DNA from 2 places in the Devosia sp. Z6_126 genome. Region 1 is predicted to be linked to the other one. Evidence: predicted binding sites of a transcription regulator. Region 1 holds the regulator's gene; the other holds the start of a gene.

The links. The regulator LexA, encoded in region 1, represses DNA repair genes until DNA is damaged. The targets are predictions, from matches to a motif close to TGTTCNNNNTGTGTTCNG.
Region 2: a site for LexA is predicted at 5,926-5,943, ahead of AC3YOG_RS05940 (ImuA family protein). Genes of this name have one in related genera too.

What each region holds. Positions count from the first base shown of each region.
Region 1 is NZ_JBYUNO010000002.1:68,824-76,702, reverse strand. It holds gene AC3YOG_RS07180 (2-dehydro-3-deoxy-6-phosphogalactonate aldolase) at 1-238, opposite strand, end outside; gene AC3YOG_RS07175 (2-dehydro-3-deoxygalactonokinase) at 250-1,170, opposite strand; gene AC3YOG_RS07170 (IlvD/Edd family dehydratase) at 1,385-3,214, shown strand; gene AC3YOG_RS07165 (NUDIX domain-containing protein) at 3,914-4,315, opposite strand; gene lexA (transcriptional repressor LexA) at 4,321-5,034, opposite strand; gene AC3YOG_RS07155 (molybdopterin molybdotransferase MoeA) at 5,143-6,345, opposite strand; gene moaC (cyclic pyranopterin monophosphate synthase MoaC) at 6,342-6,824, opposite strand; gene trpC (indole-3-glycerol phosphate synthase TrpC) at 6,821-7,636, opposite strand; gene trpD (anthranilate phosphoribosyltransferase) at 7,633-7,879, opposite strand, start outside.
Region 2 is NZ_JBYUNO010000001.1:1,207,933-1,215,811, forward strand. It holds gene AC3YOG_RS05895 (dihydrofolate reductase family protein) at 1-509, shown strand, start outside; gene AC3YOG_RS05900 (MarR family winged helix-turn-helix transcriptional regulator) at 506-964, opposite strand; gene AC3YOG_RS05905 (cytochrome b) at 1,040-1,573, shown strand; gene AC3YOG_RS05910 (chloramphenicol phosphotransferase CPT family protein) at 1,570-2,169, opposite strand; gene AC3YOG_RS05915 (serine hydrolase) at 2,166-3,536, opposite strand; gene ppa (inorganic diphosphatase) at 3,602-4,135, opposite strand; gene AC3YOG_RS05925 (universal stress protein) at 4,230-4,682, opposite strand; gene AC3YOG_RS05930 (hypothetical protein) at 4,749-5,321, shown strand; gene AC3YOG_RS05935 (tellurite resistance TerB family protein) at 5,323-5,763, opposite strand; gene AC3YOG_RS05940 (ImuA family protein) at 5,964-6,770, shown strand; gene AC3YOG_RS05945 (Y-family DNA polymerase) at 6,655-7,879, shown strand, end outside.

The DNA of each region.
Region 1 (7,879 bases):
AGGTGCCGCCGGCATCGGCGACGGCCCAAACCTGCTTTTTGTTCAGAACGGTGCCCGCACCCACCATCACGTCATCCCAGAGCGCCTCGGCCGCCAGCGCAATGCTGGTCAGGGCGTCGGGGGAGTTGAGGGGCACTTCGATCATGGTGATGCCGGCCGCAACAAGGGCGTGGCACACATCCAGCGTTTCGGGCGGGGTAATGCCGCGCAGAATCGCGATCAGGTGGCGGTGGGGCATGGGGTCTCCAATCAGACGATAAAGGCACGTGCAGCTTTAAGGCCGGCGAGCACCACTTCGGTTCCATCCACGGCTTCGCCTTGTGCCCCGATCATGCCGAGCACCTCGGCATAAAGGGCGCAGAGCGCGGGGGCGCCGATCAAGGGAACGGTTTGTTCGCCGATCAGCGCACGGCGGCTGCCAATTTCGGTGCCGATCAGGAGGCCCGAAAGATAGCCGGTGCACCAACCGGGCTGACGGCCGGACAGGAGCGAACTGGCGCGGACCGCAAAGAGCTCGCTGGTGAGCTGTTCGGGCCGCTCGAGGCCGACCTCTGCACCCGCGGCAAAGCCTTCGGCGCGCTCGGGCCCATTGCTGTCTTCAGTCAGCGAATAGCGCAGCACCGAATGATGGCGCAGCAGATCGAAGAGCTCGCCCGTCATTGCGGTGGAGAAATGCTCAATGCGGGTGCCATTCATGCTGACCCATTTGGAATGGGTGCCGGGCATGCATACCACGCCATGGGCATTGGGGCGCAGGGTCGCGAGGCCCAGTAGCTGGGTTTCCTCGCCGCGCATCACATTGTCGCCGCCGGCCTTCTGGCACACACCGGGCAGAATTGCCGGGGCCAGGTGATTGTTGGGCATGGGCGGGCGCACTGCGCCGTCAATCAGGCCGCGCAAATCGGTTGGCGCTTCCAAATAAGGCGCTTCGAACCAGCCCTGGCGCGCGCCGGCCATGCCGCAGATCAATACGTCGAGCGGGCCACCGTTGCTGCCGACTAGACCATCGAGCAAGGTTTCGAGCACGCCTGGATACTGGTCGCGCGTCAGCTTGCCCATGCCTTGGTCGGATTTGCGCGCAACGATCACCGTGCCGTCGGAACTCAGGCCCCAAGCCCGCAGGTTGGAGGTGCCCCAATCAACCCCGACCCAATCCACAAATTCACTCATGCTTGCCCCTCTTGCAGTTCGCCCCGCACTTTCGGGCAAACCTAGTCGCTGCGCTGGCCTGCGCCTAGCCGATTCGACGCCGCCCGGTTGTCCTGCGAGCGCAAGGGGCGACGAAATCCAACAGGATTGGCGTTCACTCCTGCAACTAACATGCTAGAACTGTAGCAAACAGCAGCCTGTATTCGCCTCGGCGGAACTATTGAGGAATAAGGTAATGACGGCAGACAACAGCTTCTCTTCCCCCAATGGGCAGGGCAGCGCGCCCAAGAAGCTGCGCTCGCGCGCCTGGTTCGACAATCCGGAGAACCCGGACATGACCGCGCTTTATCTTGAGCGCTACATGAATTTCGGCGTATCGCGCGAGGAATTGCAGGGCAACAAGCCCATCATCGGCATCGCCCAGACCGGCTCCGACCTCAGCCCCTGCAACCGCCACCATATCGTGCTGGCCGAGCGCGTGCGCGAAGGCATCCGGGAAGCCGGTGGCATTGCCATCGAATTTCCCGTGCATCCGATCCAGGAAACCGGCAAGCGCCCCACTGCGGGCCTGGACCGGAACCTGGCCTATCTCGGGCTGGTGGAAGTGCTTTATGGCTATCCGCTCGATGGCGTGGTGCTGACCATTGGCTGCGACAAGACCACCCCGGCCATGCTGATGGGTGCGGCCACGGTTAACATCCCGGCGATTGCGCTCTCGGTCGGGCCGATGCTCAATGGCTGGCACAAGGGTGAGCGCACCGGCTCGGGCACCATTGTGTGGAAGGCGCGCCAGATGATGGCGGCCGGCGAGATCGATTATGCGCAGTTCATTGAGCTGGTGGCGTCCTCGGCGCCGTCCACCGGCTTCTGCAACACGATGGGCACGGCGACCACGATGAACTCGCTGGCCGAGTCGCTGGGCATGCAGCTGCCGGGTTCGGCAGCGATCCCCGCGCCTTATCGCGATCGCCAGGAAATGGCCTATCGCACGGGCAAGCGCATCGTCGACATGGTGCATGAGGACCTCAAGCCCTCCGACATCATGACCAAGGACAATTTCATCAACACCATCGTGGTCAATTCCGCGATTGGCGGGTCGACCAACGCCCCGATCCACATCCAGGCGATCGCCAAGCATATCGGTGTCGAGCTCGACCTGCAGGACTTCCAGACCTATGGGCACAAGGTGCCGCTGCTGGTGAACCTGCAGCCGGCCGGCGAATATCTCGGCGAGGATTACTACCATGCGGGCGGCGTGCCGGCGGTGGTCAACGAGCTGATGAAGCAGGGGCTGATCCGCGAGAATGCACCCACCGTCAACGGCAAGAGCATCGGCGAGAACTGCCGCAACACGCCCATCCAGGACGAGAAGGTGATCCGCCCCTTCGAGCAGCCGCTCAAGGAAGAAGCGGGGTTCCTGGTGCTGCGAGGCAATCTCTTTGATAACGCGATCATGAAGACCAGCGTGATCTCGCCCGAGTTCCGCGAGCGCTACTTGGCCAATCCCGAGCATCCCGGCATGTTCGAGGGCAAGGCGGTGGTGTTCGATGGTCCCGAGGACTATCACCACCGGATCGATGATCCCTCGCTCGATATCGACGAGCACACGCTGCTGTTCATGCGCGGCGCGGGCCCGATCGGCTATCCGGGGGCGGCTGAAGTGGTCAATATGCGACCCCCTGCCTACCTCATCAAGAAGGGTGTCCACGCGCTGGCCTGTATCGGTGACGGGCGCCAATCCGGCACCTCGGGCTCGCCCTCGATCCTCAACGCCTCGCCTGAAGCGGCGGCGGGCGGCAACCTTGCCATCCTGCGCACGGGTGACCGGGTGCGTATCGACCTCAACAATGGCACCGCCGATATCCTGATCTCGGACGCCGAGATCGCGACGCGCCGGCAGGAACTGGCGGAAGCGGGCGGCTACAAGTACCCCGCGCACCAGACGCCCTGGCAGGAGATCCAGCGCGGGCTGGTGGACCAGCTCGGCAACGGCGCCGTGCTCAAGCCAGCAGTGGCTTACCAGCGCATTGCCCAGACCTATGGCGTGCCGCGCGACAACCACTAGGCTCAGCCGACAACGACTTCGAAATCCCCGCTTCGGCGGGGATTTTTTCTTTCCAAGGCACGGCAAAACTCCGGTCGGCGCGGGGCCTCCGGTTGAAAGCGGCGTTGGCGAGGCATTGCCTCAAAAAACGTTGCGCAAAACGGAAGCTCCGCCCCGCCAACAGCGACTGGGTGCCGATGCCCGCTCCCTCCTGCGGCGCATGCCAGATTCCGCGGATGTCGAACTAAACCCTGGCGGGCACCGCTGCCTGCGCCACATCAGGGTTCCGATGACCAGTGCAGCTGCCATCGCGATTCTTCACCCAAGACCACCGGACGATAGAGGCCCACGGCTCTTGCGGACACCGGCCGGATCGCGGCGACCCACGATCCCCCAGCCTCCACGCACCAACCACTCGTCATGATCTCGCTTGGATGCACGGATGAGGAGACTATGGGGGTGATCGGTGGGGGCGGGGATAAGTTATTGTCGGGAGGATGGACGACCGGCTCGTGGGTAACGGGGCCGGAGGCAAGCTGTTGTGAGCGGGGCTACATCGGCGCTCTTGCGCGGGAGGGGCCTGCACCCCCACCCCGGCCCTCCCCTCAAGGGGGAGCGGGAAGAGGGGCTCAAAGGCGCTGGTCTGGTACAGCCCGATGAGGACCTTAGGGCGGCAATCGAGTTCCGTTGAAGACGATAGTTTCTTGGCCGAGTTGGGCTTCAGGCGTGGCGAGCGATGTGGGCGAGGGCCCGCTGAAACATGGGGTGCCATTCGGGTCCGGGTTGGCACTCGAGTGGCCACCAGAAGAACTCGAACCAATGACCGCCATCATCATGGGTAAAGTAACGCCAGTGTTCGGGCACGGGAGCCGCGGCACTCACCACAACGAAGTGCCAAAGCTGTTGCTCTGCAATGGAATTGCTGGATGGCAGCGTGCGCAAAGCTTCTGCCTGGAGGCCTGACTCCTCTGCGAGTTCGCGCAGGGCACCGACTTCCATCGGCTCGGAGCCTTCCCGCGTTCCTTTCACCAGCTCCAACCCAGCCAAAGGATGCCTGAACGCCAAGCACTGGCGTTCTTGCCCCACCCCGCGCAGCAGGACGGGACAGAGTTTTTCGACCATCGGGATCAATATTTGCGCAGCAGGCCCACAAGGCGACCCTGGACCTTGACGCGATCGGGCGGGAAGATGCGGGTTTCGTAGGCGGGATTGGCCGCTTCGAGTGCGATGGTGTTGCCCTTGCGACGCAGCCGCTTGAGGGTGGCTTCCTCGTCATCCACCAGGGCGACGATGATCTCGCCGGTGCCGGCAACATCCTGGCGGCGGATCAGCACGGTGTCGCCATCGAAAATGCCGGCATCGATCATCGAATCGCCGCGCACTTCGAGCGCATAGTGCTCGCCAGGCCCAAGCATTTCGGGTGGCACCAAGATGGTGTGGGAATGGCTCTGGATCGCCTCGATGGGGGTACCGGCGGCGATCCGGCCCATGACCGGCACGGCCACGGGGCGCACATAATCATCGCTCCAGCCCGAGCGAGGCGGCGGAGCGGCAACGCGGCCCAGATTGCCTTCAATGACGCTGGGCTCGAAGCGCGCCTTGCGGCCGCCAAGTGCCGGGTTCATCGAATCGGGGAGTTTGAGCACTTCCAGCGCCCGTGCGCGATTGGGCAGGCGGCGGATGAAGCCGCGCTCCTCGAGCGCCGTGATCAGGCGGTGAATGCCCGACTTGGAGGCCAGATCCAACGCGTCCTTCATTTCGTCAAACGAAGGGGGAATGCCGCTTTCCTTCATCCGCTCATGGATGAACATCAGCAGTTCATGTTGCTTGCGCGTCAGCATCGGAGCCCTTCAATCGCAGAATCGGAACAAAGACTGAACGAGCATAGGTGTTCCAGTTATGTTCTGCAATAACGCTCAAGGGCGCAGGAGAAAATTCTTTGGCTCTGCTTAGAACCCGTCCAGCGGAACGGCCGCAGCAAGGGCGCCGGCGGGTTGCCCGGAATCGTATTCCGGCTGCACCAGCAGCATATCGGCACGGGCCAGCGAAGAGGTATGACCGCTATCGGTTTCGCTGATCGGGAGCAAGCCCGCACCTTGGCTTGAATGCACCAATTGGGCGCGCATGAAATGGCGCCGGGCGGTATTGGGCGGCGTGGGCGCGAGGAGCGGCAGGTGCCAGGGGGCGGGTTCGGCAACGCGCAGCCAGCGGCGCAGCGCCGGCTTGATGAAGACGGCGGCGGTCACCATGGCCGAAACCGGATTACCGGGCAGGCCAAACACCAGGGTCTTGCCGAGGGTGCCGAACATCAGCGGCTTGCCGGGGCGCATATTGATGCGCCAGAAATCGAGCTGCACGCCGAGACTCAGCAGGATTTCCTGAACGATGTCATGGTCGCCAACACTGGCGCCGCCGGTGGTGATGACGAAGTCGGGGGTTTCGGCAAAGATGGCGGCGAGGCGTTCGGAGAGGGCCGAGCGGTTGTCGGGAGCGATGCCGTAGTCGCGGATCTCGGCGGCGTAAGGCGCAAGGAGCGGTCGCAGCCCGAAGCTGTTGGAGGCAACGATCTGGCCCGGCCCGAGAGCGGTGCCGGGCAGCACCAGTTCGTCCCCGGTGGCGAGGAGCGCGATGCGCGGCTGCACGGCGACGGGCAAAGTCGGGCAATTGGCGGCGGCCGCGACGGCCAGTTGCATGGGGGTGAGGCGAGAGCCTCTCGGAATCAGCTCCTGTCCCTGTCGGAAGTCGTGGCCAAGCGGGCGAATGCTGCGCCCCACGGGAGGCTGGGCGGCAAAGCTGACGCGGTCGCCGGTGCGGGTCGCTTCCTCCTGCATGATCACGGCATCAGCGCCCGGGGGCACGGGCGCGCCGGTGAAGATGCGCACGCAGGTGCCCGGGGCGATATCCGCGCCAAAGCCGGCGCCGGCCTGGGCGGTGCCGACGACATCTAGGATCGCGCCCGGCACGATATCGGCCGCACGCACGGCATAGCCGTCCATGGCGCTGGCGGGGAAAGGCGGCTGGTCATGGCGGGCGAGCAGGGGCTCGGTCAGTACCCGGCCGGCGGCGGCCTCAAGCGGCACCGACTCGGTGCGGGCGGGCGGCACGCGGGCGAAAATGGCCGCGAGGGCGTCTTCAACCGGGAGCAGGCTCATGGCGCCCGCTGGAAATCGCCGGACTTGCCGCCCGATTTTTCGAGTAGGCAGATCGCGGAAATAACCATCTCGCGGTCGATGCCCTTGGCCATGTCGTAAAGCGTAAGCGCGGCGGTGGAAGCCGCCATGAGGGCTTCCATTTCCACCCCGGTCTGGCCGGTGGTTTCGGCAGTCGCAAGAATGGTGATGGCGCCGGGCTCGCGCGCCTCCATCTCGACGCTGACCTTGGTGAGCGGGATGGGGTGGCAAAGAGGGATGAGCTCGGCGGTCTTTTTGGCTGCCATGATGCCCGCGACGCGCGCGACGGCCAGGGCGTCGCCCTTCTTGAGGGCGCCACCCATGATGGCGGCAATGGTTTCGGGCCGACCGCTGATCACCGCCTGGGCGAGGGCGCGGCGGCGGGTGACTGCCTTGTCGCCGATATCAACGATCCGGGCCTCCCCGCGCTCGTTGAGATGGGTCAGCTGCGGCTCGCTCATGGATGGGCGGCCTGGGGCACACCCTGCAGGAGGGCGCGGGTGGCGGCGACCACATCGGCCTGGCGCATCAGCGATTCGCCGACAAGGAAGGTGCCGATGCCGGCTGTGCGGTCGAGATGCTGCAGGTGTTCGTGGCCGTTGATGCCGCTTTCGCTGACCAGCACCTTGCCCGCGGGCACGCCGCCAGCAAGGTTGACCGAGGTATCGAGCCGGGTTTCGAAGGTGCGCAGATTGCGGTTGTTGATGCCGATGAACTCGGCGTCGAGCGCCAGCGCCCGGTCGAGCTCGAGCTGGTCATGCACCTCGACCAGGGCATCCATGCCCCATTCGCGGGCGGAATCGAGCAGGTAGCGCGCGACGTCGTCACCGACAGCGGCGAGGATGATGAGGATGCAGTCGGCCCCCCAAGCGCGCGCTTCGGCGACCTGGTAGGTTTCGAACAGGAAATCCTTGCGCAGGACCGGCAAGGCGGTGGCGTCGCGCGCCTCGCGCAAGAACGCCGGCGAACCCTGGAACGAGGGCTGATCGGTGAGGACCGAAAGGCACGTCGCGCCGGCCTCTTCATAGGCGCGCGCGATCTCTGCCGGGTTGAAATCGGGCCGGATCAGGCCCTTGGAGGGGCTGGCTTTCTTGACCTCGGCGATCAAGGCGTATTCGCCGCGGGCGCGCTTGGCCTTGATGGCGGCGAGAAAGCCGCGTGGCGGGGGCTGGTCATGGGCGGCGGCAACCACTTCGTCCCAGGGGCGCAGGGCCTTGGCCGCGGCGATTTCCTCGCGCTTATAGGCTTCGATCTGCTTGAGAATATCGCTCATGGGGGTGTTCCATTGGAGATGGCGACGAGGCGCTCGAGGGTTTCCCGGGCCTTGCCGCTGTCGATCATTTCGGCGGCCATGGCGGCGCCGCTGCGCAGGTCACTCACCACATCGGCCACGATCAGCGAGGCGGCGGCATTGAGGAGAACGATGTCGCGATAGGCGCCGGGCGCGCCGTCAAAGAGCGCGTGGATGGCGAGGGCATTATATTCGGGCTCGCCACCCAAGAGGTCATTGGGATCG
Region 2 (7,879 bases), on a different contig from region 1:
TCGCCGAAGCGCCTGACCAGGTTCAATTCGATAGCTTTGACGAGGAACTGGGCGCCCTGATGGACCAGACCATCAGCAGCATCGACGCGGTGTTGATGGGTCGCGTCGGCTTTGAGCAATGGGCGAGCTATTGGCCCAATGCCAGCCAGGACCTCGATTTTGCCGAGTTCATCAATGGCGTGCCCAAATATGTCGCCTCCGAAACCCTGACCCCGCCGCTTGCCTGGAGCAATGCCGAGCTGATCGAGGGGGACCTGCTCGATTTCGTACGCCGGCTCAAGAACCAGCCCGGCGGCGATATCGCCGCCATGGGCGGGTTGTCGCTGGTGCGCCAATTGCTGCTCGCGGGCCTCATGGACGAGCTGGTGCTGATCATGCACCCGGTGATTGCCGGCAAGGGGCGGCACCTGTTCGGCCCCGATGATCCGGCCACCCGCCTCGAGCTCCAGAATATGGAGCGCACCAGCAAGGGCAATGCCATCCTGACCTATAGCCGGCGCGCCGATTAGGCGGTCGATGGGGCAAGGGCTGGATCTTGCTGTTCCAGTGCCGCGATGATCTTGCCGATTGCGGCGAAGAACGCCGCCTGTTCGGCGCTGGAAAGGCTCGCCAGGGCCAGAGCATTGATCGTGTGCACCACCCGCTCCACCTCGGGCAGCAGGGCCAGCCCGGAAGGGGTCAGCACGACGAGCGCGCTGCGCCGGTCCGCCGGGTCGGGCCGGCGGCTGATGAAGCCGTCGCGCTCCATGCGGTTGAGCGTTGCGGCCATTGTTGGTTGCTCCACGGCCGCGCGGCGCGCCAGTTCCTTTTGCGTCAGCGTTCCCCCGTCGCCCAGGGCGAACATCACCGGCATATAGGCGGGCGCAATGCCGGTGGGCTGCAACTGCCGGTCCAGTTCGCGCGCAAACAGCCGCGCGGCCCAGTTGGCGAGGTACCCCGCCGAAGTTTCACGGCTCAGTGTCATTTACATAGCTTGCTATCTTTGTTCATAGGATGCTATGTATAGGCCGTCCCTCCAGCCGGCACAAGGATCACTCCCATGTCGCTCAAGAGTACGCCGCGTCGTTATGGCACTATCGCCATCCTCATCCATTGGATCACCGCGGCGGCCATCGCCGTCATGCTGGGTACCGGCCTGTCTGCCAGCAATGCCAGTGATCCGGCGACCGAAGCGGGCTTGCTGCGCTTTCATGCCATTGTCGGGGTTTGCATCGCCGTGCTGACCGTGTTCCGCATTGTCTGGTGGGTGTTCTTCGATCGCCGGCCCGAGGATGGCGCCAGCCCCTCGCGGCTCGAGCACCTGGCGGCCCGCAGCGTGCACTATGGGCTTTACCTGGTGATCCTTGTCATGGTCGCGAGCGGCATGGGCACCCTGATCACAACCGGCGGCAATCTGGTGCTGTTTGGCGGTGGCGGTGCCTTGCCCGATTTTGCCCTGGCACCACCCTTCACCGTGCATGCGATTGTGGCGCGGCTGCTGCTGATCCTGGCGCTCGGCCACATCGCCGCCGCGCTTTACCACCAGTTCATCCGCCGCGACAATTTGCTGGCCCGCATGGGGCTGGGGCGCTAGAGCCGGGCGAGCTGGGGCAGGGCCGTTTTGGGCCGGGTCAGCGCCTCCGCGATCACGGCCACGCAGTCCTGTGGGGTCATGCTGCCGGTGTCCACTTCCCCGTCATAGATGCCGGGCTGGTGCACCGCCTCCTGCCAGCGCAGCACCGGTGCGGGCACGCCCGGTCCCGCGGCATAGAACCCGTTTTGCGGATCGGCATTGCGGCGCGCCATGATCGTCTCGATCGGGCAACGCACGCCTATAAGCAGTGCATCGAGCCCCGCTAGCTGCCGCGCCGAGCGCGGCAGGATCCCGAGGGGTGCCGAATAGCCGTCGTGGTGCCCGACATCCGCAACCACATCAAAGCCTTCGCGGGCATGCGCGGCGATCGAGGCGTAAAGCGCGTGATAAAGCCGGACCACCACCGGCTCGAGATCGGGCCGCTCACCGCCCGGCCGCAACCCAATTCCCGGGCGCAGCACTTCGGGCAGGGTGGCGTTCTGGCCATCCACCCCTAGATTGATCCACTGCCCGGGCAGGCTGTCCTGCACGGCCCGGGCGATGCTCGATTTACCCGAGCGCGGCGCGCCATTGAGGATGACGACCCGGCCGCTCATTGCCGCTTGCCGGGAATATCCTGGCCATTCTGGTGCAGCACGAGCCCGGTGACCTGCCCCTCGGCATTGAGCTCGAAGCTGATCTGGGCGTCGACCACGGTGTAAAAGAACTCGGTTTCGCTTTGCGGCAGCACTTCCAGCCGCTCTTGCCCGCTCGCCTGCACGAACAGCCGCCCCCCTTCGCTCGTGACCACCAGGTCGAATTCGGGCCCCAGCCGATAAGTGCCGGCATAGCGCGGCAGCAGCCCTGGATCGATGCTGACCGGCTCTCGCCGCTCTGGTTGTGGCGCCAGCGGCAGGCTGGCCTCGAGCAGGTGAAAGCCTAAATCTTCGATCCCGGTTTGCGTCACCGCATTGGCCAGCACCACCGCGCCCGCTTTGCTTTCGGGCGCATAGCCGATGAAGCTGTTGAAGCCCCCCGTGATGCCATTGTGCCAGATCAGTGGGCCGGTTGGGCCATTAAGCACCATCCAGCCCAGCCCAATCCGCATATTGGGCGAACCAGCCGGTCGTTGCTCGGCCAGCATCAGCGCGAAGGCTGGAGCGAGATCGGTTACCACAGCGCCGCTGGCGGCCTGGACGAAGCGGGTGAGATCGGCGGCGGTGGAGCAATAACCACCCGCCGGGGCAAACACGTCAAAGCCCCAATGGGGTACCGCATTGCCGGCCCGGTCATGCCCGGTGGCAAACCGCCCGGGATCGACCGGCACAAGGCCAGTCTCGGTCATGCCCAGGGGCTCAAGAATGCGCTCGCGCACAAGATCGGCGTAGGGTTTCCCCCCGGTATGCTCGAGCGCCAGTCCGAGGAGCGCCGCCCCGGTATTGGAATATTCAAATTGGCTGCCCGGTTCCCGGAGCAGCGTGTAGCCCGTCAGAAACGCCAGCAGCTGTTCGGCGCTGTAGCCGCGATATGGATCGGCGGGATCTGCCACGCCCAGATCGGGGGGAATGGCGGGCAGGCCCGCACTGTGCGTCGCAAGATCAAACAGGGTAATCTCGCGGCCGGCAAGGCTGGGTACCGCCGTGCCGGCCGGCAGGTAGTTGGCAACGGGTGCATGAAGGCTCACCGCGCCATCGAGCACAAGTTGCGCCAGCAGCAGATTGGTGAAGAGCTTGCTGATCGAGCCGATCTCGAAGATCGTCGTTTCGCTTACCGGCGCGCCGCCCTCGGCAACAACGCCATGGCCGGCAAATTGGACCTCGCCATTGTGCAGCCGGGCCGTCGCAATACCCTTGCCTTGCCCGGCGCGATCGAGCCGGTCAGCTAAAGCCGCAGCGATGTCGGGCGAGGAGGATGATGCTGTCTGGGCCAGCGCCGGGGTGGCGCAAAGGCCCAGGGTAAGCAGCGTTGCAGTTCGACGGTTCATCAGTGGCCCTCGCAGGTGCATTGCTCGAAGGCTGCACCCGCGTTGCGGCCAAGATGGGGCAGGGCCTATTGGGCGCCCTTGGCCATCTCGATGGAATCGAGAATCACCTTGCGCGCATCGGCCAGATTGCCGATCCGGTCGATCTTGGCCCATTTGCCGGGCTCGAGATCCTTGTAGTGCGTGAAGAAGTGCTTCACCCGCTCAAGCTGGATTTCCGGGAAATCCTCGATATCGAGGATGTTGTCATACATGCGCGTCAGCTTGGACACGGGCACCGCGATGATCTTTTCATCCTGCCCGCCATCGTCTTCCATGAACAACACGCCAACCGGGCGCGAGCGCACCACGGCGCCCGGCACCAGCGGGCGCGAATTCATCACGATCACATCGAGCGGGTCGCCGTCGCCACACAGCGTATGGGGCACAAAGCCGTAATTGCCGGGATAGCGCATTGGGGTGTAGAGGAACCGGTCCACGAACAGCGCGCCCGAGGCCTTGTCGATTTCGTACTTGATCGGCTCGCCGCCCAAAGGCACTTCGATGATCACATTGAGGTCTTCGGGCGGGTTCTTGCCGATTGGAATGGCGTCGATGTTCATTGGGCGTTCAGCCTTGGTTCATCTGGGTGGCGAAAAGGTGGCGGCCTTGTTGCCCAGAACCGCCAGCAAAAGCAAGCCTCTTGCCTGTAGTGGCTTATTTCACCACCAAAACCGGCACTTTGGCGCGCGCCAGCACCTCGGCCGCCTGGCTGCCCAGCAATAATCGCCCTAGTCCCCGCCGCCCATGCGAGCCCATCACGATCAGATCACTTCCCTGCTGCTCGGCCGTTTCGATGATGCCGTCAGCCGCTAGATGGTCGGGCAGGTGCAGCGTTTCGGCAGCTATTCCAAAGGCTTGCGCCTGCTCCTGCGCCGCCGCCAGCACCTTGCCGGCACGTTCGCGATAGCCATCCTCGAGCTGGGTGATCAGCGGCCCCGCATCGATCTGGCCAAATCCACCCGTGCCCCCGACCATGGTCGCCACCGGGTCGGTCACGGTCAAAACGGTCACCTTTCCGCCACTGCCCTTGCCTAGGTTGAGCGCCGCAGCGAGGGCCTTGTCGCCCAGTTCGGAGCCGTCGGTGGCGATGAGGATGTTGTTGAACATCGGCGTTTCTCCCTGTGATGGAATGGCTTGCAACGGTTTTGTAGCAGAAACACAAAGGTGGCGAATTTGATCTCGATCAGAATGGCAGGGCTATTTTGCCTCGGTGCGGCATTGGGGGCCAGTGCCTTGGCGACCCCCGCACTGGCCCAATCGGGTTTCAACAGCGCTTATACCGATCTGGACCTGAACGAGTGCCTCGTGCTCGACGCTGACGATTTCGGCGCCAGCTGGGCCTGCCCCGGCTACAAAGGCTTTCCGCTCAAGGTCATGGAAGGGGATCTGCGCTTTTCCCTGGCCTATGGCTTTGGCGACAACAACGAAAACGGCGCCCAAACCCTGCCGCCCTTCAACCGCCTCGGCCCCAAGCTGGAATGGCGGCTGTCCAACGCCTCAGGCCGCTGGCTGCCTATCTCGACCATCGTGCGCTACCACACTGCCGATGCCGAAACGGGCGAAGACAGCAACGAGATCCTGGTGGTTAGCCAGATTGCCGAAGGCAATTCCTGTCACATCGCCTATGTGGACGCCTTGGCTAATCCCGATGCCAACGAGTTGGCGCGTGCCGCCGCCGACCAGGCTGGCGAGTTCGATTGTGCGCTTGATGAAGCCAAAACCATCGGCACCTTCAAGGCCTGGTAGCTCAAGAGGATCGAGATTTGCCGATCTGGTTGCGCAGCACGGTGCGTTCGCGCGAAGGTACGCCGATCAGCTCGGCGATGCGCCAGACCATGTTGTCCTCAAGTTCGTGATTCTTGCCATCGGCAAACACCACTTCCCACATCATGCGGATGATGGCGATGCGATCCTCGAGCTCCAGCGCGGTTAAGGCCGAGGTAAAGCGGTAGAAATCCACCGCCTCGGCATCGCGCATGGCGCCTTGCCGCACCAGTTTATCCACAGTCGCTTCATCGAGTTGGTAGTGGCTCATCAGCGCAGTCTTGATGGCCTGCTGCTCTTCGGGCTTCATCTGCCCGTCTACCGATGCCAGATGCACCAGGAGGGCTGCTGCCGCCAGTTGCGGATCATGCTCGTCCATTGCCGTTTCTGGTTTTGCAAACAAGCGAGTAAGGGCGTCGAACATGCAAAAAACCTCTGCCGGCATCTGGCCTTTCGGCGGTAAGAGGAAAGCGCTAAGGCGCGGTTAGCGTTCCATCCTTCATTGCGAGGGCGGTGGATGGCAAAGGTTAACCTTTTCCCCAACCCCGCAAAAAGACTCGGCTTGACTCCGGAACCCGGTCCGTAGTGTTCTTGTTTTGTTCTGAACCAAGAACCGAAAGCCCCATGAGCGACCTTGACCGCCAAACGCGCCTTGCGGCGCTGCGCACCCGTATTGCCGATCTCGAACGCCGCCCGGCCCTGGCCGAAACGGCGGCACCGGGAGCGATGGCGGGCGGCTTTCCCTTGGCTGGCCCGGGGGTGGTGCATGAAGTGTTCGCCGATGAACGGCGCAATGGCGGCGCTGTGCTGGGGTTTGCGCTGGGGCAGGCGCGGGGATTGCTGGGGGGCACCCGCCAAGCAGTGGTTTATCTGCAGATGACGGCCGATGCTCAGGAAATGGGTCTGCCCTATGGCAGCGGGCTGCAGTTTTTCGGCTTTGATGCGGCTGACCTGGTGCTGATCCGGCCTGCCAATATCGCCGAATTGCTGTGGGCAGCTGAAGAAGCGCTGGGCTGCGGGGCGGTGGCGGCCGTGGTCGCCGACGTCGCGGGCCAGCCCAAGATTCTCGATTTCACCGCCAGCCGGCGCCTCAGCATGCGCGCCCAAAGCGGCGGGGCATCGGTGTTTCTGCTGCGCTATGGGCGCTGGCGCGAATCGAGCGCCGCGCAGTTGCGCTGGCACCTGGCGCCCCTGCTGAGCTCACCCACCCCCTTTGATGCCCGTGCCCCAGGGGCGAGCCGCTGGAGCGCCCGGCTGGAAAAGGGCGCGCTTGGGCAAGGCCATGGTGGCGAATGGATCCTGGAGTGGACAGAAAATGGCTTTCGAGCAGAACAGTCAGACCGCCCCGGTCTGGATGGAACAACGGGGAGCACGGCGCTTCCTGGCGCTGTACCTGCCCGATTGGGCGACCGACTATCTCAAGCGGGCTGACCGGCAGCTGCAGTCACCCCTGGCGCTCTTTGAGCGCATCAAGGGGGGCATGCGGCTGGCAGCGGTGGACCGGGAAGCGGCGGCGGCTGGCCTTAGCCCAGGGCAGAACCTAGCCGATGCGCGCGCGCTGGTGCCTAATCTGCACACGCTGGCCATCGACCGGCCGCTCCTGGAAGCCGCCTTTGCCGATTTTGCTGATTGGCATTCCAATGCCAGCCCGCTGGTCGCGGTGCTGCCCGACATGAGCCCCTTTGGCGATCTGGTGCTCGATATCACCGGAGTATCGCATCTGTTTGGCGGCGAGGAAGCGATGCTTGCGACCCTGCTCAAGCGGCTGGCGGTTCTGGGCTATCGGGTCCAGGGCGCGGTGGCCTCCACCGTGGGCGCAGCCTGGGCTGTTGCCCATTTTGCCGCCAACCAGGTGGTGGCTGCGGCCGATACCGAGCGGGTCCTGGCGCATCTGCCGGTCGCCGCGCTTCGCCTCAGCCCGATCCAGATTGCCGGGCTCAATGCCATGGGGCTCAAGCAGGTAGGGCAGGTGCGCGGGCGCGAGCGCAAGGCCCTGCAGGCCCGGTTCGGCTTGTCGCTGCTGACCCGGCTCGACCAAGCCTATGGCGCACTCGAAGAACGTCCCGTGCCCCGCCTGCCCCTGGCTGAACGCTATGCCGAGCGCCGCTTTGCCGACCCGATCGGCTTGATGGACGATGTGCTGATGTGTGCCCATGACCTGGCGGTGCAGATTGGGCTGCGGCTCGAAAGCGAAGGGCTGGGTGCGCAAAGCTTTCATCTGTTCCTCTATCGGGTGGACCACAAGGTGATGTGTCTGTCGGTCAATGCGGCCCGGGCCACGCGAGACCCTGCCCATATTGCGCGTCTTTTCGCCCATCGCTCCGAGCGGCTGGGCGGAGATTACGATGCGGGGTTTGGCATTGATGCGATCCGGCTTGCTGCCAGCTCGGTGTCCCCGCTCGATGCCGTGCAGGTGGGCGCCTTTGCCGCTGCCGACGGGGGACAGGATCTGGACCGGCTTTATGACCGCATGGCTAGCCGCCTGGGGGCGCTGGCGGTGCTGCGCACCAAATTCAGCAATACCCATATTCCCGAGCGGG